Regions from separate parts of the Ruegeria sp. B1 genome, predicted to be linked through region 1. Evidence: riboswitches for the same ligand, from Rfam matches in the RefSeq annotation. Region 1 holds a riboswitch; each other region holds the start of a gene.

Region 1 (5,485 bases):
GACTATGCCTTTGGCCTGATGTTCGAGCTTTATGCGATCGAGAACCAGTACACCGAAGAACTCTATGACGAGATCGGCCTGACCGAGGATGTGAAAGTATTCTTGCATTACAACGCAAACAAGGCGCTGCAGAACCTTGGCTTCGAGGCGCTGTTCCCACCAGAAGTGTCCGAAGTGAACCCCGCCATTCTGGCGGCGCTCAGCCCTGACAGTGAAAACCACGATTTCTTTTCCGGATCGGGTTCGTCCTACGTCATTGGCAAGGCAGTGGCCACCGAAGACGAAGATTGGGACTTCTGATGCCGAAAGATACGCTCGCAATGGTCAGAGAATGGCATCAGGCGTTCGATGTGCCTGTCGTCGATGCTCCGTCGATACCCAAAGACCGGGCGCAGATGCGGCTCGCGATCCTCGAAGAGGAAGTGGCCGAGCTGCGCGCTGCCGTTGAAGCAGGCGACATGGTCGAGGTATTGGATGCGCTGTGCGACATCCAGTACGTTCTGGACGGCACCTTTCTGGAATTCGGTCTTCACCGCGTCAAACAGCAGGCCATGGAGGAGGTTCACGCCTCGAACATGTCCAAACTCGATGCCGATGGACGGCCCGTACTCCGCGAGGACGGGAAAGTACTGAAAGGGCCAGACTTCCGGCGGCCCGATCTGGCCCGTATTCTGCAACAGGCATAATCAGCGCGTCGAAACCGCAGCAGGTGTCAGCCATGCTGCGGTTTCGAACGTGATCAGAAAACCTAAACCTCGACTTCAACCTTGCCGATCGGGTTCGAGCAGCAGGCAAGAATATAGCCAGCCTCGATATCGTCTTCCGAGATCCCACCGTTGTGGACCATGTGGACCTCACCCGCAGTTTTCTTGACCTTGCAGGTACCGCACACGCCGAAGGTACATCCCGACGGAATGTTCAGACCAACCGAGCGTGCGGCGGCAAGGACCGTGTCAGTCTCGGCTACTTTGGCAGTCACTCCTGAGCTTACGAACAGGATCTCAGCGCTGCTTTCATCGTCGAGAACAACGTCATCCAACTCAGGCTGATCCGCCTCAGATTCCACCGGCGCGTCAAAGCTCTCCTGATGGTAGTTATCCATATCGAAGCCAAGACCGTACAGAGCGTCGCGCACTGCTTGCATGAAGGACTCTGGGCCGCAGCAATAGACTTCGCGCTCAAGATAATCGGGGGCCATCAGGCCCAGCATTAATTGGTTGAACTGCCCCTGATATCCTGTCCAAGGGCGGTACCGATCCGGCTCTTCCACAACGAACTTCAGGTCCAAACCATCGGTGCGGCTGGCCATCTGTTCCAACCGTTGGCGGAAGATGATCTCGGATGGTCGCTTGGCACAGTTGATGAAGACAACGTCCAGATCACGGCCTTCGTCCCACATGCAGGTTGTCATCGACATCATCGGGGTGATGCCCGAGCCAGCCGAGATAAACAGGTACTTTCCAGCCGCGCTTTGCGCGTTGGTAAACAGGCCCGCAGGACCAATGGCCTTGATGCGCATGCCGGGTTGCAGGTTGTCCAGCATCCAGCGCGTGCCGATACTGTCGGGTTGCGCTTTGGCGGTGATGGTGATCGACCGTGGCCGCGACGGCGAGGATGAGATCGTATAGGTGCGGTGTACAACACCGCCGGGGTGGTTCGGTGCCGGAATCTCGAGCGTCAGGAACTGACCGGGATGATAGGCGAACTGCGCCCCAGAGGGGGCGCGGAACGAAAAGCTGGCGGTGTTGGGCATCTCGGGCACAACCGAGACACATTCCAGCATTTCACCATCCTGCCAGATGGCTGAAGAAAGCGTGTTCAGGTCTTTCATCAGCCTTACTCCGCCGCCATCGTGTCTGGTGCCAGGCGGGCAGACAACGTGTTGCAATACCAATCCACGAATTGAAGCACGCCGGATTCCTGAATGGGTGAATACGGACCAGGTACATAGGCCGGGCTATTGATGCCCTGCTGGTTATCCTCGACCACCTGACGATCTTCGTCATTCGTGGCGACCCAAACTTCGGTCAGACGTTTCACGTCGTAGTCAAAGCCTTCAACCGCGTCCTTGTTGATCAACCATTTGGTCGTGACCTCAGTCTCTGTCGGGCTGATCGGAGTGACTCGGAAAACAAGCGAGTGATCGGCAAGGAAGTGGTTCCAAGTGGTTGGATAGTGGAACTTCAAAAGCGATCCCGCATCCGCAAAGGGAGATCGGCCCAACCAGCGGCGCACGGCGGATTTCCCGTCCATCGTATAGCTCTCAGCCCCTTCTTTTAGCGGCATACGCGCCAGACGATATTGACCATCATCACTCAGATAAAACTGCGATGGCATGCCCACAGCCTGACACCGGTCGAAATGGGTCTGCATGTAGGCTGGTGTCTCACCACCTTCGATCCCTGTCACGCCCGGATCGTCGGGAAAAGTCCGGCACAGAGCAGGATGGTTGCCGCCACAGTGATAGCACTCGCGGTTGTTTTCCCAGACCAGCTTCCAGTTGCCTTTCTCAATGATCGAGCTTTCAAAGGCGATCTTGGCATTCCCCAGATCGTGCGGCTCAAGATAGGGGCGCGCGATAGTAGCGAACGTATCGAAATCCGGGGCGTCATCCGCCAAACAGATATATACTAACCCGGCGAACTCGCGGCAGTGAACTGTCTTCAATCCATGCTGTTTGGGATCGAAGTCCGGCCCCATGTCACGGGCCCATAGCAATGAGCCGTCAAGTTCGTAGGTCCACTGATGATACGGGCAAACCAGCTTCGGCGAATTGCCTTTTGCAGCCTTGCAGATGATCGAACCGCGATGACGGCACGTGTTGTGAAACGCTCGTATCTGGTTATCGGAGCCGCGCACAATAATCACTCGGTAGGCACCTATGTTGTACGTAACGTAGTCGCCCGATTTCACCAACTCGCACGCGGGAATGGCAAACAGCCAGTCGCGATAATGGATGGTTTCAAGGTCGGTCTGAAAAATCTCGTAATCGGTATAAAACGCCTGTTCCAGAGCATAGCCCGGATTTCGACGCGCCAACAGGCTTTGGATATTGTTCACTTCTGGCTCTCCTGCCGCGCCCCGCGGCATTGCTTGGGCAGATGACAAGGAGGAACCGTCCGGAGGCGCGCGAGGATCGCGTCCGAAACCCGTGCCCCCACCGCCACCCGCGGTTTGACATATCTGAGAGGCTGGTTTCCGGACTTGAAAGGGACTTGCGCCCGGTTGCGACACCTTCCCGGGATCCTCGTCCCAGTGGTTGATTGTCGAACCTGACCTTCCTTACCGTTGCGGGGGCAGTGCCGGACTTACACCGGCTTCCCAATTCTCCGCCGCCTGAGAATCAAACAGCGACACCTCACGAATACAAACTACTTTTGATCCGCTTTGGCGCTGAAATACTTGCGACATTCGCAGGCGCAAAACAGACATTTAGATGTTCAGCAGCGAATTAGAGCACACGCAGTGATCTGGTAGTAACAGACGAGCGATTTTATTTTGTGAGCATCGGGTCAGGAGTCTATCTGCCCAAAGCGCAACCCCTGACATTGGTGTTTGCTGATGCTGCTGAGTATAGCTTGTTTGGCTCAAGCGACACTTCAGACGAGAAAACGCTGTTTTTAGAGCACCGTTTAGACTACGGGTCAATTGGTTCAAGCGAGGCGTCAAAGTTATAGGCGCAGGCCAGACGTCAAATAGAACAACACTTCGGGATAGAGAACGTGATGTACAGGATTGCTGTGGTAGGCCGTGGCTTGATCGGTGGTGCAGCGGCGCGCCATTTGGCTGAAGGAATTGATGGCGTCGTTTGTATTGGACCTGATGAACCAGAGAACCGTTCCGATCACAGAGGCGTCTTTGCCAGCCACTACGATGAAGGTCGCATGACGCGCCATGTCGATCCGATGCCTGAATGGGCCAACACTGCCGGGAAATCGATTGAGCGCTACAGAGATTTGGAAGCGCGTAGCGGGATCAGCTTTTATTCACCTGTGGGCTATCTCGGGCTTGGTGTACCGGGCTCGCAATATAACGCCTTTTGCGCAGCTACCGGTGAGCAGAACGGAGTGCCGGTGGAAAGACTGAACGCGGCGGAGATACGGATCCGCTATCCTTATCTTTCGGTGCAGAATGATGCTGACGGCTTGGTCGAAACCAATGGCGCTGGATACATCAGCCCGCGATGCATGGTTGAGGCACAGACACGCCTGGCTGAAAAGGCTGGCGCTACCTGCATCAGGCAAGCCGCGCGCAAGATATATGCTACCGCTAAGGGCGTAGAAATCGAACTTTGGGATGGCTCCAACATGATCGCTGAAAAGGCGCTGGTCGCCGCTGGAGCCTTCACCGCACCGTTGGGATTGAGCCCTGTAGACCTCGGGCTAACGACTTATGGGCGCACAGTTGTTCTGGTTCAAATCGAAGGCGAGGCTTCACGCGTCTTGCAAGATATGCCGACGATGATCGACACCAGCATCGGCGCCTATATCCTCCCTCCTATTCGATATCCGGACGGAAAAAGTTACTTGAAAATAGGGGTTGGTGACACGTCGGACCCGCAGTTTGCTTCCCTAGAAGGATTGCAAGACTGGTTCAAAGGCGCAGGTCTGGCTGCGAACCGAAACGATTGTCCAGCCCCAATTCTATGGGCCAGTTTTGAGCAAGGTTTCTGGAACGGGCGGTCGCATGTTTAGAGCCTGATGGGGTCTGACACGATTGTACTGTCTAAGCCAGGTATTGATGACGATCTGAGCCTGTTTGGTGGTGTGGAACCATTCTGCGTTGAGGACTTCCCGGCGCAGAGTGCCATTGAAGCGCTCGTTGTATCCATTCTCCCAAGGTGATCCCGGGTAGATTTGGATCGGCTTAATGCCCACCTTTCTTAACCAGGTCTGCAGGGCCGTTGCGATGAACTCCGCGCCGTTGTCGGAACGGATGTGTTCGGGCTTCCCGTGCCGCAATAAGAGTGGGTAGAGCGCATCCAGCACGTCTGCGCTGTTCATCTTCGGCTTGACCGCTACGCAGAGCGCCTCACGGGTATACTCATCCAGCACCGTCAGCATCTTGTAGCTCTGTCCGTTGCTCAGCTTGTCGTGGACAAAGTCAATGCTCCAGATGTGATTGGGATGTTGCGGTCGGAGCCGGATGATCGAGCTGTCCTTGTGGTACAGCCGTTTGCGTTTCTTGTGCCGTTGTGGGAGCTGCAAGCCTTCTTCGCGCCATAGTCGTTCGATCTTTTATGATTGACTGCCCAGCCTTCGACACGCAGCAGCTCGGCGACCTTGCGGTAGCCGTAGCGCCCATACCGTTTGGCCAATCGGATCATCGCCAGACGTAACGCCTCATCATCCTTTGGCGCTGCGCGGTATTGCAGCGTGCTCCGCGCCAATCCAATCACGCGACAGGTGCGCCGTTCAGAGGTTGCCAGCTTTTGTCGGGTGTGGACCACGGCCTGACGAAGCTGGTCTGCCGTCAGGCCTTTGGC
Region 2 (5,485 bases), on a different contig from region 1:
GTTAGAGACGTTGAATTTTGATCTCGTTCTGATGAACCATGAACCGGCAAGCGACAGTTTGACGAATTTTGAGACGCATCACATCGCCGAGCAACCGGTCAGCATTGTTGGCACGCCTGCGCGGCTGGATCCCAAACGCCCGATCAAAGAGCTGCTTGGGGCGCATCCTTTCATTTTGCCAACGATGAATAACAGCGTTCGTACCGCATTTGACGCCATGGCCAGCCGCATGTCGGTCCGCCCGCAAATCGCCGCCGAGGTTGATGACATGGCCATGATGCGCCTGCTGGCGCGCGAAGATATCGGGCTGGCGCTGGTTGCCCCGATTGTTGTGCAGGACGAGTTGTTATCCGGCCGGTTGCTCGAAGCGGAAGAGCATCCGCGCATCAAGGAAAACTTCCATGCGGTGACGTTCCGGCGCCGCTTTCCCAATCCACTGGTTCAACAGCTATTGGCGGACAGCACCGGTGTGCTGGACCAGACCCCTTGAGGTAATTATTGGCGGCAGCAATTCCGACGACCTTGATTTCCTCACGCCTTGCGGGCCGACCTGTACAAGTACATGAACACAAAAAGCGACCCGATGGATGTGGTTACCACACCAACGGGCAACTCCTGTGGTGCCAAAAGCAGCCTGGACAGGATATCGGACAGGGTCAGCAGCACCGCCCCGACAATGGCCGAGGCCACCAACAGGTTACGATGCAACGTTCCGGCAATCCCGCGCGCGATATGGGGCACCATCAACCCCACAAACCCGATAACACCCGCCACCGAGACAAAGGTTGCGGTTGCCAGGGCCGCAACAAAGAACATCCGGAAACGTAATCCCTGGACGGGAATCCCGAGTGTGGCGGCTGTAAAGTCCCCGGTCAGCAGCGCATCCAGCCACCGGCTGCGATACAGCGCATAGCTCAGGATCAGCACAAGCCCGGCCAAGACGAGCGGAAAAGTTTCCCACCTGGCAAGGCCCAGCCCGCCCAGCATCCAGAAAATCACCGAATGCGCCGCGCGACTGTCCCCGGCAAAGATCAGATAGTTGGTAATCGCTGAGAACAGAAAAGACACCGCCAGCCCTGCAAGGATCAGCTTTTCCGGCGCGCTTGTCCGCAGGCTTTGGACAAGGGCCAGCACGATGCCCGAGGCGATGAGCCCGCCACAAAAGGCTGCAATGGGCAGAGTCCAAATCCCCAGTATGTCGCCGGTCACGGTGATTACCAGAACCGCCCCTGCCGCCGCGCCCGAGGACAGCCCGAACAGGAACGGGTCCGCCAGATCGTTGCGCGTTGTGGTTTGCAGAACCACACCAACAACCCCCAGTCCGGCCCCGATAATGGCTGCAAACAACGCGCGTGGCAGGCGCAGATCGAACACGATCCGGTGCAGAGGCGACATCTCACCATCGCTGAGGCCAATACCCAGCCCGACGGCGGTGAACACGTCCGAAATCGGGATTGGCGTTGTGCCATAAATCGTGGACAGCAGAACAAGGGCGGTCAAAACGACCGCCCCCATCACACTCAATCGACCTGTCAGGCCCATTTAGTTCATATCCGGATGCATGGCCTGCGCCATTTTCTCGATGGCGTCGATGTTTGCCGGTCCGGGTGTTAGTTCCTCGTAGCGCAAACCGATCCAGCGTTCGTTTTTGACCGCATCGGTCTGCGACATCACAGGATGTTCTTGCAGGAATTTAAACGTATCCGCAGCGCCATTGCCGGTCTGGTAGTCCAGCAAGACCAGAAACTCGGGATTTGAGGCAGCTACGGCCTCCCATGACGTGCGGCCCCAGCTGGTATCCAGATCATGGGTGACGTTTTCCCCGCCTGCGGCCGCGATCATCGCGTCTGGAATGGCAAACTTACCGGCCGTAAATGGTGCATCTGCCGGTCCGTCCAGCAGAAAGACACGGGGCTTGGCCAGGTCGGCGGTTTTGGTTTCGATGGCGGACAGCTGGTCTTTCCAGCCCGAAACAAGAGCTTCGGCCTTGTCTTCAACATGCATGACCTGACCCAGACGCAGGACATCGTCAAACAGCAGATCCATGCTTGCTTCGGGGCGATCCTTGTTCAGATGCACGCAGCTTTCGGTCAGGATCATTGTCTTGATACCGAACGGGGCCAGGGTATCCGGCGTCACGTCGCCGCCCGGTTTCATCCCATAGTACCAGCCGGCAAAAAACAGATCGGGTTCAACCGCAACCAGATTTTCAACGGTTGGGTATTTCGGAGCAAGTTCCGGGATGTCTCCGCGCAGGGTGTCAAAATCCGCGCTGGTCTTGTACCAGCCTGTGATCCCGGTCAGCCCCACGATCTGATCCTGCAGGCCCAGGGCAAAGGCCATATCCGTCATGTTCATGTCGTGAACAACAACCCGCTCGGGCTTGGTTTCAAACACCAAAGGTTCGCCGCAATTGTCGACGGTCACGTCGTGCGCTGCCGCGCCGGTCGCGAAGCCGGTGACCAAGGCCACGGACCAGAGTTTCTGCATCATAGTAAGCTCCTGTTAGGATGACAGTTTTCGTTTTCGGATATCGAGGGCCGGGATCACGCGGCCTTCATGGGTAAAGCACAGGTAGTCGACACCAAAGGTCTCGCGGACACGGTCCGGGGTCAGCACCTCACCAACCGGTCCGAACCCGGTCAGACGCGTGGATTTCATCAGCGCGACGTGTGAGGCAAATTCCGGGATCATGACCAGATCGTGCACGATCATAACGACCGTGATCCCCAGATCTGCAATCAGAGACAACATGTGCCCCTTGGCATCCGGGTCCAGATGGTTGGTCGGTTCGTCCAGAAACAGCAACGAGGGGTTCTGTGCCAGAGCGCGCGCGATATGCGCCCGCTGTTTTTCCCCACCCGACAAGCGTGTCATCGGTTTTTCGGCCAGATGCGTCAGTTCGGTCGTCACAAGAACGCGGTCCAGCGCTTCTTTGTGGTCCGCTGCCGATTTGTCGGCTTTGATGGGTATCTGTCCTAACGCCACATAGTCACGCAGCCGCAACCGTCCGTCCGGAAACTCCTGCTGGCTGACCACGGCAATGGCGCGTGCCCTTTGCTGGGCTGTCAGTGTGCGGAGGCTTTGCCCACGAATGCGCACGTCCCCAAGGGCGATACGTTCGACGCCGCAGAGCAAGTTCAGCAAGGTTGTCTTGCCGGCACCGTTGGGCCCGGCGATGGCCAACACCGCGCCTTCGTCCAGTGTGAACGAGACATCCTGCAGCAGCACATCTCCGTTCAGCGCAAAGTACTCCAGATCTTCGGCGACCAGAAAGCTCATGCCTTCCCCCCCACCGGTAGGCGGGGCATCCGCGACAGCGTTTTGTAAAACAGCGCAGGCGGACGATCCGACGCGCTGGTCCAGCCATCGGCGCAGTCGCCAAACTGATGCGCAAATGCGACCACCGCCTTCAGGTCCGCTTGGGTCTCAATATCGCCGAACAGGTACTGCGCCTTGCCCACAGCCTGCACACCCACGGTCATCGGTCGGGCGCATCCCGCCATACAGCGGATCAGGCGTGTTTCGTACCGTGCAGGCAACGCCGCATCCAGAACAGCCTTGGCAATGTCCGCTGGTATCGGCCCCTGGCAGGTCGAGCAGATCAGGACGAAATGATCAGGAGTGTCCGTCATTGTCCGCTCCGCCTGTTTCCACGAGCGGACAGAAGGTGCGAACAATGTTTGCACAAAAATGTGCCATCAAAGCCTCCTTCCAGGACACCCCGCCCCGGGTTGGTTGAACATCTGATGGCAGGTCTCCTGACTTGCGGGTCATTGCTTGGCCAACCTTCCCGGCATTGGGTGCCAGTGGTGATATGGCGTCGCTCTCCGCTTACAGTTGCGGGGGCAGTCACGGCCTTGGCGCCTATCCGGCGCCGCACCGTATTCCCATTTTCATCCCTCCGGTCATCCTTCGGGAACCATCGGAGTCAGCTAGTCTGGTGTCATAAGACTTGTCAAGCGTTTGGTGAGTGAGCTAGCGCACCACGCGCAGAACGGGCCGCCGGGCCGAACCTGTTCTTCGGCTGTTGTTCGTCGGAAACCGGTTTGCGAGCGTCAGACCGGCCTGAATCAGATGCGCGTCCGGATACCCGCCTGTGACCTGACCAACCGCATCGCGCGCGTCCGGTGTTTCGTCGCGCCGCATATAGTGCAGCATCTTCAGCAGGGCGAACTCGTCGCAGGTGACAGCCAATCTGTCGTCGACGCTCAAAGGATCGTTAAAGGCCAGACCATCGGGGCGGCAGTGCAGTGTCGCTTTGACGATCTTAAACACCAGATGCGCAAGGTTCAGACCCTGATCCTGCCCCCAGCGTTCTATTGCGATGGAATAGGCGTGCTGCCACGCTTGGGTCTCGGGGTCTTCCAAACTGAGTATGAAATGACGCATGACCGGCAACAGTCCGCGCTCGAAATCGTCGAACTCAAATTCATCCAGCTTTGTAGAAATGTCCGCTGAAAGTTTCACGCGCTTTTCCTTTCGGCTTTATTGGCCAGGCCGAACAGGCCGTGCACATTTTCTGGCAGGTTATTCTGGTCGACGGCTTCGACAGGTCGGGGCGAGGCTGCGTGGACCGGGAACCTGATATCCGCCTCGATGGCCTGACGCAGTTTGGGTTTCAACGCACATCCGTAGCGGCTGGCAACTGTATCCATGGCCAGTAGGTCTGTTAGAGACTTTGTCATCGTCAAATCATCCATCGGTTCCGGGGCAGTGACCGGGCGTGATTCCAAAGGATCTGACTGGGTCAGGCGGTATCTGACAAAAACAGTCAGAAAATGCAATGGTCAAAATGATCGCACCGCAGAACTTGGTGCACCGGTCGCGATCAGTAGTCCGAAACGAGTAGAAAATCCGGCTCGGTATCTTCCTCGATGGTGGCAAAACGCGGGATCGGATCTTCGAAAACGTTATCGGTGCGGTCGTCGTTGACGGTCGACACCTCACCAATCAGGCAATCGCCGCGTTCCGCCCAGAACGCATGCCAAACACCGGGCATCAGTGTTACGCTCTGTCCAGGTTTCAGGCGCAGGTGTTCGCCGGGTTGAATGGCAACGGGACAACCGTCGCTTGGAACCACGATCGGCGTTTCGCGATCAATCCCGCCCTTTGAGTCAGACGCGTAGATTTCCATCACCAGATCGCCGCCACCTCGGTTAATGATGTCTTCGGCCTTAACGATGTGGCGGTGCATCGGAGACAGCTGTTTATCGCGGGATATCAACAGTTTTTCCGCATACAACATCCCGCGTCCCTGGCTCAGGTCTTTCTCGTTTCCGTTGCGCAGTGTGAACAGGAACAGGCCAAGCTCATCGAACTTGCTTTGTCCATAGTCGGTGATGTCCCAACCTAGGCCGCGGTCGCGAATGCCTGACGCCTGCGCACTGCGCATCTGGTCGGGCGACCAATAGGCAAACGGGGGCAGGACAGCGCCGAAGGATTTGATGAACGCCTCGGCCTCGGTTTTGATGCGGTTGATGTC
Region 3 (5,485 bases), on a different contig from region 1:
TGCTGTGGGAGATCGGAGAGCGCTGCCAGGTAGTCTTGCAGTGGCCACGATATCCGGGCGTCCAGCAAGGTCTCGGAAACCGGCTGTGCCGGGGCGGTGTCATACCCATCCATTTGCAGATCTGACAGCATCGCTTCGACCGACGCCAAGGCATCGAGACCCACCGCATGCGCCATCTGCCAGTCTTTGCCCGGGTAAGTGGACAGTACAATGGCCGGAACCTGTTTAGCCTTTGGTTTTTCCTGCAGCTTTAGCCAGCCGGAAACGCGGTCAACAATGGCCTCGATCCGCTCCAGTTCTGCGCGGTGGGCAAAACGGGAATATTCAAGATGCGGGTCCCGCTTGCCGGGTTCCTTGAAAGAGGCGATGCCGGCCGAAATGCGTCCGTCAACCTCGGGCAGAACCACATGCATTGCGAGATCGGCGGGGGAAAGACCCCTCTCAGCCTCGGCCCAGGCCTTGCGACGCGAGGTCGAGAGCGCGACCTGAAACACCGGGACGTTGGCCGCGTCCAGGGGGGACGTGCCCATCGCGCCTTTTCCCGAAAAGGACGTCGCATTCACAATTGCTGCCGGGTTCAGGGCCACAACCTGCTCGCGCAGCCAGTCTGCCGCTGTTGGGGCTTTCAGAGACGGTGCAAACAAACCAACCGCATCCAAGCCGCGCGCGCGCAGGCTTCGGATCAGTGTGGCAATGGGTGCAGTATCAGCAGAAGTCAGGTAAGCCCGGTAGAAGGTCACAAGAATGCGTTTCGCGTCTCCTGCAAACGCCGCTTCCGCAGAAACAACGCCGCGATCCGGGCACCACGCACCGCATTCAGGGATAGATTTTGCGCCCATGACCGGTCCGGCATAGAGCCCGGTCGCCAAGGCCATCTGTGCCAAAGCGGCCTGTGCAGCGACCTCTCCGCCGCTATCGCAAAGATGGGCTAACCGCCGCAAGGTGGATACGGGTAGCGTCGAGTAGTCATCCAGCCGCGTATCCTCGCGCCCGTCCGCAGGCAGCACGGCCAGCGCGATCCCGTTGGCCTGCGCGAGCGTCAGAACCTGCTGCAACCCGTACGACCAGTAGGGTACGCCGCCGATCAGGCGGATCAGGATACCTTTTGCGCCCTCAAGCGTCTGCTCGACATAGGTGTCCACCGAAAGGGGATGTTTCAGCGCTGTCAGGTTCGCAAGCCGAAGGGTCGGCAGACGCCCTTCGGGTCCGCCTCCGCGATGCCAGCCCGCCGCGAAAGCCCCAAGGTCGCTGTCAGAGAAAGACAAGACCACCAGATCCGCCGGGTTCTGGCCCAGATCGGTTGGGGTTTCTGTCTCTTCTAACCCGTGGCTTTCGCGAAAGACGACGTGCATGCGGTGTTACTCGGCAGCCTCGGCGACGCCTTCGAGGATGCTGCGGATTGCCGCTGCATCGATGTCGTCATGTTCGGCGATGACCACCAATCGCGACCGGCGCTCTTCGTCCGGCTTCCACGGGCGGTCATACTGATGTCGCACGCGGGCTCCGACAGCCTGAACCAGCAGGCGCATGGGTTTGCCCGCCACCGCCGCATAGCCTTTGACGCGCAGGATGTTCAACTCCCTGGCCAGACGCTCGATATTGGCAACCAGAGCAACCGGATCGGTCTGTTCAGGCAATTCGACCACGATGCTCTCGAAGTCGTCATGTTCGTGGTCGTCGTGACCGTCATGATGCGACGGACGTGCGTCGATGTCATCTTCGGCCGCGGCCTCTAGGCCCAGCACAACACGCACGTCCACCGCGCCCTCGGCCACCTCGACAACGGGTAGGGGCCGTGGTGCCTCAGCCGCGATAACCTCTTTGGCCTTGGCAACGCCCTCGGGACCGGCCAGATCAGGTTTGGTTAGCAGGATGATATCGGCACAGGAAATCTGATCCTCGAACACCTCTGACAGAGGCGTTTCATGGTCGATTGACTCATCCGCCAAACGCTGGGCATCGACTGCTTCGACATTGGGGGCAAATCGACCGGCCGCCACCGCCTCGGCATCAGCCAGAGCGATCACGCCATCTACAGTGATCTTCGAGCGGATATCGGGCCAGTCAAACGCTTTGAGCAGCGGTTTCGGCAGCGCCAGCCCCGAGGTTTCGATCAGGATGTGATCCGGGCGCGGCTCCAGCGCCATCAGCACCTCGATGGTCGGGATGAAATCATCAGCGACCGTGCAGCAGATGCAGCCATTGGCCAACTCCATGATATTCTCAGCGGGACAATCCGGGATCGCACAGGATTTGAGGATCTCACCATCGACGCCGACGTCTCCGAACTCGTTGACGACAACGGCCAGACGCTTGCCCTGAGGGTTTTGCATCAGATGCCGGATCAGGGTTGTTTTTCCCGCGCCCAGAAAGCCGGTGATCACGGTGACGGGAAGTTTTTCAAGGTTTGGCATATCAGGCTCCAATCGGGGGAATACGGGCCGCGCAGTTCTTGCGGAAATGTTCAGGGCGTTCACGCCATTTGACCAGGCCATCCTCGGCGGCGAGGTACTTGATAGCGCCTTCGACGATGATTGCGACATCGTCGGCCTCGTTCAGATTTTCATAGACAAAGGTCCAGCGGGTTGGCCCGCCGCGCAGAACAATCGAGCATCCCTGATCGCAGTTCGAAAGGCATTCGACGGGTTTCAGAGCGATCCCATCGGGCAGTTCAGCTTGGGCCAGGGCCTTGTGCAGTTTGGCGCCGGGGCGCTGCGCATCATCCTCAATGGGCAACCCGCGTCGGCAAGTGGTGCAAACCAGCAGTTCCACTGGTGCGGTTTCGGTCATGTCTCTCATCCCCCTTTTCGGTTCATGGGGGACGGGGTTTCATGCGGGCCACGCTGATCGCCATGGTCCCGACACCGGAACACCCCGTCCGGTCTGGTCTTCGGGCGTTGGCAGGTCTCCCGGCTTGCGGATGTCAGAGCGATGGCTCTGTCGGATGACCCGCCTTCCCGGCCTTTTGGCCAGTGGCATTGGGCACCCTCTCCGGTCACGGTCGCGGGGGCGGCTGCGTTTGGCGGATAAACCGTTGACGCATTCCCTTTTCATCTGCGGTTGCAGACACCAACGGATCGGACATGCGGCACCCGCGGGCAGCTTGTCAAGCGCGTTACGCACACAGAAGCGTTGAAGGGATGAAAAGCGACCTGCCAGCGTCGCTGGGCGGCATGACGGCGCGCACGCAACCGTGTTGCGGTCTGCGCGAAAATGTAAGCAGGGAGTAATGCTACATGAAAGTTGGTTTCATTGGTCTTGGAAACGTTGGCGGAAAGCTTTCGGGGTCGTTGCTGCGCAACGGGCTCGATCTGACGGTCCACGATCTGAACCCTGAATTGGTTGCAGAATTTGTGGCCAGGGGGGCGAAAGCCGCAGAAAGCCCGGCACAGATGATGCTGGATTGTGACGCAGTTATCACCTGCCTGCCATCTCCTGCGGCCTCGGACGCGGTGATGCAGGAAATGCTGCCCGAGGTTGGGCCCGGCAAGATCTGGATGGAAATGTCCACCACCGACGAGGCCGAGGTCAAACGCCTGGGCGCGCTGGTGATCGAACGGGGCGGGGCCGCTGTGGATTGCCCGGTTTCGGGCGGGTGTCACCGCGCGGCCACCGGCAATATCTCGATCTTTGCGGGCTGTGACCGCGAGACATTCGAACATATCCTGCCGTTTTTGACGACGATGGGGCGGCGGGTTCTGCACACGGGTGAGTTGGGCTCGGCGTCGGTTCTGAAAGTGCTGACCAACTATCTGGCAACAGCGAACCTGATCACCTGCGCCGAGGCGCTGGTCACCGCCAAAGCTGCAGGTATGGACCTGAACACCACGTACGAGGCGATCAAGATCTCGTCGGGGACGTCCTTTGTGCATGAAACCGAAAGCCAGGTCATCCTGAACGGCTCGCGCGATATTTCATTCACTATGGATCTGGTGAAAAAGGACATTGGCCTGTTTCAGGAGGTTGCGGACCGTGCCGGCGTGCCGCTGGAGATTAACCCGATGATGATCAAGATCTTCGAGGACGGCATTGCCCGCTACGGGGATCGGGAACTGTCCCCGAATATTATCAGAAGGCTCGAAGACGCCACCGGGCTCGACATCACGGCGCCGGGGTTCCCAATGGAAATGGAAGATGATGAACCGGAGGAACCGGGATACGAGGTGATTCCGCAAGGTCGCTAGGTCGCGCAAAAAGCCGGTTGCACGAAACCTGCACAAAACAATCCTGACGCCTGCACGACCTGCGGGCGTCATATGCAAACGCGCCGCGCATACTCCGCTTTGACGCAAAACATTGCTCGGAGGGACAGATGAGCGGAAAACTGATACTGAATGGCTTGCCGGACAGCATCCGGCAGGACGGGTGGTGGTTGGATTGCAGTGATGCGAACACCACCAGCGATATAGGGGCGCAAAGGCCGTCAGAGTCCAGGGAATCCGTCAGATATCATCCTGCGGTGGTTCCCCTCCTTCTGTTTTTGATTTGGCTGGCTGATTTCCTGTTTTGGGATCACGGTTTGGGTGTGTCCATCGCGCTGTTTGCCATTTCGCTTTCCGCTTGCGTGCTGGCTACAAAACCCGCAGGGGCAACACGACGCGAATGGGCGATTGTTCTCGGCGGTCAGGTCATCTGCAACCTGCCGGTGGTCGAACAGGTTCAGGCCATGTCGCTAGTGTTCACGATTGCGGGGATCGTGGTTCTGGTGGCTTGGGCCTGTTACGGGCGCTTGATCGGATGGTGGCAGGCTATTCGGACGTTTGTCCGCGTCTCCACCGTCGGGGCGGCGTTGCTGCCAATCACGGCCGTCAAGGAAGTACGCGCGTCTCAGGCAGGCCCGAACATGAGGCGACTGGCCAAATCGATGATTCTGCCGGTTTCGGTCGGCCTTGTTTTCCTGCTCCTTTTGTCGGCCGCCAACCCGGTTTTGGAGCGGTTTATCGAACAGGTGTACAGGCTGGATTTTCTGACATGGGATCATCTGGTGCGGCTGGTTTTTTGGTTGCTGGCGGCGTCTCTGATCTGGCCGTATCTGGTTCTGTCCGAAACCTGGCTTGCACCCGCAGCCAAAGCCCCTGATGTTCGGACGGGCCGGCGACCATGGCTTGCGTCCCTTTTAACAGTAGAGTCGCTTCGTAACTCACTGTTTCTATTTAATCTCTTGTTTCTGGTGCAAACGGTCATGGATGTCGGCGTGCTGATCGGAGGCATGTCGCTGCCAGACGGGGTGACTTATGCCGGGTACGCACATCGCGGGGCCTATCCTTTGGTGGCAACAGCGCTTTTGGCAGGGTTGTTTGCTGTTGCCTCGTACAAAGTGATCGACCACAGCCGGTTTTTGAAAACCCTGATGTTGGTGTGGCTTGGGCAGAATGTGTTTCTGGTGATCACGGCGGCAGTCCGGCTATACCTCTATGTCGACGCGTACAGCCTGACATACCTCCGCGCCGCGGCCTTCATATGGATGGGCCTCGTGCTTGTTGGG
Region 4 (5,485 bases), on a different contig from region 1:
AATGTCACGCCGCGTGCCTTCAGCAGCGATGCAGCTTCTGCCAGCAAGCGGTCGGTTTCGCCCCGTTCGGGCGAGGTCACACATGCAATCCTCAAGAACGGTCCTTTCCATCGGTATAGGCCTCATCAATGGGCAAGAGCTTACCGCTTAGCACGGGCTGAACCACCGGACCAATCAGCGCAGGCAGGTAACCGGCCAGAAGCACCAGCCAGGCCAGGCACCACAATACGGCTGAAAATCCCGTGAATTCATAAGTCTGGTTGGGGAAAAGAGGCACCGCCAACCGAAATGCCGTCGTAATCCAAAGGGTCACAAACCCAAAGACAAAACATCTGCTGGCTTTGAGATGCCCGTTTACTCTCCTGGCGGCGGCCCGGCCTGCGACCGCCATGATCCGACCCCCCATTGCCCCCATCGTCACGGCATGAAGCGCATCTGTTTTTGGGTAGCCAAACAGCTCCAACGACGTCGCCCCGATCAGTATGAACCCAAAGGGAAGCCAGGCGAAACCGACATGCATCGCCAGCAACAGCGGTTCGGACAGAACTCGTCTGGTTTGCCACATGCGCATGTCCCAAAAAACGAGCAAACCGGCAGCAATCAAAAGGAAATATGCCACCTCAACATGTTGTGCGACCAGTGCGACCAAAGCAGCCAGCGTGACCAGCGTACTCAAGCGTTTCGAAGGTCTTAAAGATGGGGTTGCATTCAGACCATATCGCCGGAGCCAGTTGTCGGTGAAGGCGGGAATGATCTTTGCCCCCACCACCTGCATCAGCAGCCCTGCGCCGATCACAACCAATTGTGCGATCGCAGCGCTTTGCCAGGCGCCGCTCGTCAGCGCTGCGGTGGTGAATGCCGCATCAGAAGCACCCAAGGCAAGAACTGCCAGCCCGAATCCCGCTTTGTTGTAGTTTCCGGCAGCAAGCGTGTACCCGAGTACAATCGCTCCCAAAAGAAGAAAGTAACTGGCGTTGATCGCCAGCAAAACCCAGAGCGGCAGAAATCCCGCACAAGCAATGGCAAACCGGGCGAAAACCCATGTGACAAGCAAAGCCGCCAAAGGCAGTCCGACCACAGGGGGCCGCTTGGTCCAGCTCGGTAACGCCGTCAGCAAGTACCCTCCCACAGCAGCCGCCAAAAAACCGAAGAACAATTCGTGTACATGCCACAGATGCGCGGGCTCGAAGAATGGAGGAGGCAACCCCAGCCACACACCAAGTGGCCACCAGGAAATGGTGAACAGAGCGCACAAAAAGGCGGCGGGAAACAAGCTCCGATAGGGCGCGGACAAGATACTTATGTTCAATGCACAACCAATCCCCTCGGGACTATCCGAGACATCTCGCCTTCCATTTCATCAATCCGGAATGTGATCAAATGAACCCCGGAATGGCGTTTGCGATAAATCGACGCGGATCGCGCGGTCACCTGGCGGTGGGCATCGGATTTGCCGCTTTGTGGCGTAGGCGCTCACCGCTTTGCCAGCCCCAAAGTCCTCATAGATAACACGCGACTTTTTCAGAGTTTTTTGACAACTTAACAATTGACAAATCACATACCTCTCAGCGAAGTTTTGCGCGTTCTGGTCCGGGTGGAAGTCCATCCGGATAATAGGGAACGGGGTGCGGCGCTTGCGCCAAATCCTCGACTGCCCCCGCAACTGTAGGCGGAGAGCTTTGTCGGTATATGCCACTGACCCCAACAGGGGATGGGAAGGCCCGGCTCAGCACTGACCCGCAAGTCAGGAGACCTGCCAGAACGATCACCCTGTCCGGACGCGGGGCGCGTCTGGGGCAACGGTCTATCCGTAGCGGTGACATTTTCGCCGTCTGCGGAGGCTAATTCCTCCAATGACCAATCTGTCCAGGCATCCTTGCGGGTGTCTTTTCCCTTCCTTTCCGAAGGGGCCATGAGGAATAAAATGAAGAAGACTGCCGTGCTGAAAGCATCGATCTCAGCAGCGCTCGTGCTTTCCACAACCGCCTATGCTCAGGAAGCAACCGACATTGGAACTGTCGTGATTTCTGGCGGGTTCACTCCAATCGAAGAACAGAAATACGGTCGCGCCGCCAGCATTGTCACCGCAGAAGAAATCGAGCAGCGCGGTATCACGACCGTCCAGGATGCCCTGCGGGCCGTGCCAGGCGTGTCGGTCAACGGCTCGGGCGACACATTCACCCAGGTCCGCATCCGCGGCGGCGAAGCGAACCATACACTGATCCTGATTAACGGCGTTCCCGCTGCTGGTGGTGACGGAGAATACATCCTGTCGGGCATTCAGACCGCCAACATCGAACGCATCGAAGTGCTGAGAGGTCCGCAGTCGGTCTTTTACGGCTCGAATGCTTCCGCAGGTGTGGTCAACATCATCACCAAAACAGGTGGGCAAGGCCGCGAATACGGCGGCACCATCGAGTTTGGGGACGGCTACAACGCGTCTGCCCGGTATTCATACCGCAACGATCTGGGCGGTGTGGCGATCGGCATCGCGCGGCTGGACGATCATGGATATGATTACTCTGGCAGCAACGGTGAAAAGGACGGAGTTGAGCGAACAACGATCGACCTGACCGGGGACTATATCGTAGCTGAAGGCCTGAGATTGGGCTTGGTATTCCGCAACTCGCTGGAAACTTATGACTTTGACCGCACCAATTTTCTTGCAAAAACCCCCAAAGCGTACGTTGTGGACGACCCCGACCAAAGCTCTGAGCGAAAAGAGCGGCTGGGACAGATATATGCCGAATACACAGCGATGGGCGGCCAGATGGTTCACCGGTTCAGCTTTGACCGGACCGACAACGAACAGACTACCAACAATGGTACACCAACAGAAACGGATCGCGACTCGGCGCGGTACCTGCTGAGCCTTGGGCTGGACGGGCGGGCGACCGATGACAGTAACCATCTGCTGAACGGGATTTTGGAATGGGAAGAGGACAGCAGCTCTTCCAACCCGGACTTTGAACGGGAAACGCGGTCTTACGCGCTTGAATACCGTGGGTCGCTTGAGAGCGGCCTGAACGTACAGGCAGGCGTTCGCTACGACGATAACAAAACCTTCGAGAACGACTTCACCTGGACCCTGGCGGCCTCTTACATGCTGCCCAGCGGTGCCCGCCTGCATGGCTCTGCCGGAACCGGGATTGTGAACCCGTCGTATTTCGAGCTGTTTGCAGACTCGTTTGGGTTCGTCGGCAATCCAAACCTGAAGCCTGAGAAAAACAAATCTTTCGATCTGGGGGCCGAAGTACCGTTTTGGGCCGGTCGTGGTCTTGTCGATGTCACCCTGTTCCACGACGATGTAACCGATGAGATCACCTCGGTCTTCGATCCGGGTCTGGGCAGTTCGACGTATGTGAACCAGCCTGGCGACAGTACCCGTCGCGGGGTCGAGGTCTCGGGAACATTGCAGGCGACCGACGCGCTCGACCTTCGCTTGAGCTACACATACATAGATGCCAAAAATCCGGACGGCACGGTCGAAATCCGGCGCCCGGGCCATGAGTTCCTGTTGACGGCAACGCAGGAATTCCTGCAAGGTCGCGGCTCGGTCACAGCAGATTTTCGCTATGTTCTGGACAATTATGACACCCAGTTCTTTGATGGTGACGGTACCCAGAAGCTGCCCAGCTATCTGACCGTTGACGTGGCGGCGCAATACGCGCTGACCGACACCGTCAAACTGACGGGCCGGATCGTGAACCTCCTCGACAAGGAGTATGCCGATGTATGGGGTTATGCCAAGCGAGGCCGCACCGCTTATGTCGGTCTGAGCGCGGCGTTCTGACCATGAAGCTGTGGCTGATCATCCTGTGTTTCCTGGCCGGCCTGACCAATATGGCCGGGGCGCAGCCGCAGCGCGTGGTGTCAATGAATGTGTGCACCGATCAGCTGGCCATGATGCTGGCTGCACCCGGACAATTGCTGTCGGTGTCCCATCTTGCACGGGATACCCGTGTCTCAGCCATGGCCGGGCAGGCCATGCGCCATGGGGTCAACCACGGCCTCGCCGAAGAAATCTATCTGCAACAACCGGATCTGGTCATTGCAGGCCGGTTTTCGACAGTAGCGACAGTCGACATGCTGCGGCGGTTGAACGTTCCCGTTGTTGTCTTTGACCCCGCCCGCTCGTTGGAGGATGTCCGCAAAAACATCCTGAGAATGGGAGAGGTTCTGGGGCGTCAGGAGGCGGCAGCAGACTTGCTTCGGGACTATGAGACCGGGCTTGCTGCCTTACAGTCTGCTGAGGCTGGCCCGCGCGCTGCGATTTATTCGGCGCGCGGCTGGACATCCGGTGAGAAGACGCTATCCGGCCAGATTCTAAAGGTCGCCGGTCTGCAAAACATCGCCACAGAGATGGGTATGGATACCGGGGGCATTCTGCCACTTGAACAATTGGTGCTGTCAGAACCGGAAATCGTGATTACCTCGCAACCGTATCCGGGCCACAGCCGGGCCGAGGAATATCTGCAGCACCCCGTTGTCGCGTATCTGCGCACCCGGTCCGGCCAGGCCTTGATGTCGGACCGGGATTGGGTCTGCGGCACCCCCTATGTTTTGCGCGCGGTCGAGGAACTAAACAAGGCGCGCAAGACCTGGCAAGAGAGCGGCGGATGACACGGTTGACCTTTATTCTGCTATGCTCTGTGGCGGGTTTGTTCCTCGTCTCGCTGGTCATTGGCCCAGCGGACGTGCCTGCCATTGATAGCCTGACCGCCCTGTTTTCAACCGACTACGGCCCGTTGAGTCTGGTGATGCGCGAAATTCGCCTGCCGCGTGCGATCCTGGCCGTGCTGATTGGTGCCAGCCTGGGACTGGCCGGTGCCGCGCTGCAGGGCTATTTGCGCAACGCGCTGGCCGAGCCCGGGCTGATCGGCGTATCGGGTTCGGCGGCATTGGGTGCAGTGCTCGCCATCTACACCGGGCTGGCGGCCAGCAGCACATTGGCCCTGCCGTTCGCAGCGCTGGCCGGGGCCGTGGCGGGGGTCACGCTGATCATGATCCTTGCCGGACCGCGCGGCGGCTCTCTGACCCTGATCCTTGCCGGGATCGCCATCTCTGCACTGGCCGGGGCGCTGACCTCGCTGGTGCTGAACCTATCCCCCAACCCGTTTGCCGCCAATGAGATCGTGTTCTGGATGATGGGGTCGCTGGCGGATCGCTCGATGGTACATGTCTGGCTGGTTCTGCCCTTCTTCCTTGTCGGTACCGCCCTGATCGCACTGACTGCCCGGGGTCTGGATGCCCTGACGCTGGGCGAAGATGCTGCCGAGACCCTGGGGATCGATCTGTCCCGGCTGCGCATGCTGCTGGTCCTTGGAACAGCGGCCATCGTCGGCGGGGGAACTGCCGTTGCCGGTGCAATCGGGTTCGTCGGCCTTGTGGTTCCGCATATCCTGCGACCAATGGTCGGGGCCAGCCCTGCCCGGCTGTTATGGGCCTCGGCCCTCGGTGGGGCTGTCATGCTGCAACTGGCCGA

The links. Region 1 has a riboswitch for cobalamin ahead of ACR3ES_RS25275 (aromatic ring-hydroxylating oxygenase subunit alpha). Riboswitches for the same ligand answer to the same signal wherever they lie in the genome.
Region 2: linked by a shared signal. The riboswitch ahead of ACR3ES_RS18960 (DUF1636 family protein) and the one ahead of ACR3ES_RS25275 (aromatic ring-hydroxylating oxygenase subunit alpha) in region 1 are both predicted to bind cobalamin.
Region 3: linked by a shared signal. The riboswitch ahead of ACR3ES_RS11225 (DUF1636 domain-containing protein) and the one ahead of ACR3ES_RS25275 (aromatic ring-hydroxylating oxygenase subunit alpha) in region 1 are both predicted to bind cobalamin.
Region 4: linked by a shared signal. The riboswitch ahead of ACR3ES_RS20210 (TonB-dependent receptor domain-containing protein) and the one ahead of ACR3ES_RS25275 (aromatic ring-hydroxylating oxygenase subunit alpha) in region 1 are both predicted to bind cobalamin.

Annotation. Positions count from the first base shown of each region.
Region 1 covers NZ_JBQFJA010000003.1:62,488-67,972, reverse strand. Annotated here, with positions in the region: gene nrdF (class 1b ribonucleoside-diphosphate reductase subunit beta) at 1-300, shown strand, start outside; gene ACR3ES_RS25285 (pyrophosphohydrolase domain-containing protein) at 300-686, shown strand; gene ACR3ES_RS25280 (FAD-binding oxidoreductase) at 749-1,831, opposite strand; gene ACR3ES_RS25275 (aromatic ring-hydroxylating oxygenase subunit alpha) at 1,837-3,090, opposite strand; cobalamin riboswitch at 3,173-3,376, opposite strand; gene ACR3ES_RS25270 (NAD(P)/FAD-dependent oxidoreductase) at 3,726-4,694, shown strand; partial or broken gene ACR3ES_RS25265 (IS3 family transposase) at 4,644-5,485, opposite strand, start outside.
Region 2 covers NZ_JBQFJA010000001.1:3,834,931-3,840,415, reverse strand. Annotated here, with positions in the region: gene ACR3ES_RS18980 (LysR family transcriptional regulator) at 1-490, shown strand, start outside; gene ACR3ES_RS18975 (iron ABC transporter permease) at 532-1,542, opposite strand; gene ACR3ES_RS18970 (ABC transporter substrate-binding protein) at 1,543-2,493, opposite strand; gene ACR3ES_RS18965 (ABC transporter ATP-binding protein) at 2,506-3,282, opposite strand; gene ACR3ES_RS18960 (DUF1636 family protein) at 3,279-3,635, opposite strand; cobalamin riboswitch at 3,735-3,942, opposite strand; gene ACR3ES_RS18955 (hypothetical protein) at 3,979-4,470, opposite strand; gene ACR3ES_RS18950 (hypothetical protein) at 4,467-4,688, opposite strand; gene ACR3ES_RS18945 (D-lyxose/D-mannose family sugar isomerase) at 4,832-5,485, opposite strand, start outside.
Region 3 covers NZ_JBQFJA010000001.1:2,267,995-2,273,479, forward strand. Annotated here, with positions in the region: gene cobN (cobaltochelatase subunit CobN) at 1-1,352, opposite strand, end outside; gene cobW (cobalamin biosynthesis protein CobW) at 1,359-2,414, opposite strand; gene ACR3ES_RS11225 (DUF1636 domain-containing protein) at 2,416-2,790, opposite strand; cobalamin riboswitch at 2,883-3,089, opposite strand; gene ACR3ES_RS11230 (NAD(P)-dependent oxidoreductase) at 3,237-4,184, shown strand; gene ACR3ES_RS11235 (DUF4153 domain-containing protein) at 4,313-5,485, shown strand, end outside.
Region 4 covers NZ_JBQFJA010000001.1:4,070,258-4,075,742, forward strand. Annotated here, with positions in the region: gene ACR3ES_RS20200 (DUF2478 domain-containing protein) at 1-80, opposite strand, end outside; gene ACR3ES_RS20205 (NnrS family protein) at 92-1,309, opposite strand; cobalamin riboswitch at 1,570-1,775, shown strand; gene ACR3ES_RS20210 (TonB-dependent receptor domain-containing protein) at 1,925-3,793, shown strand; gene ACR3ES_RS20215 (ABC transporter substrate-binding protein) at 3,796-4,623, shown strand; gene ACR3ES_RS20220 (iron ABC transporter permease) at 4,620-5,485, shown strand, end outside.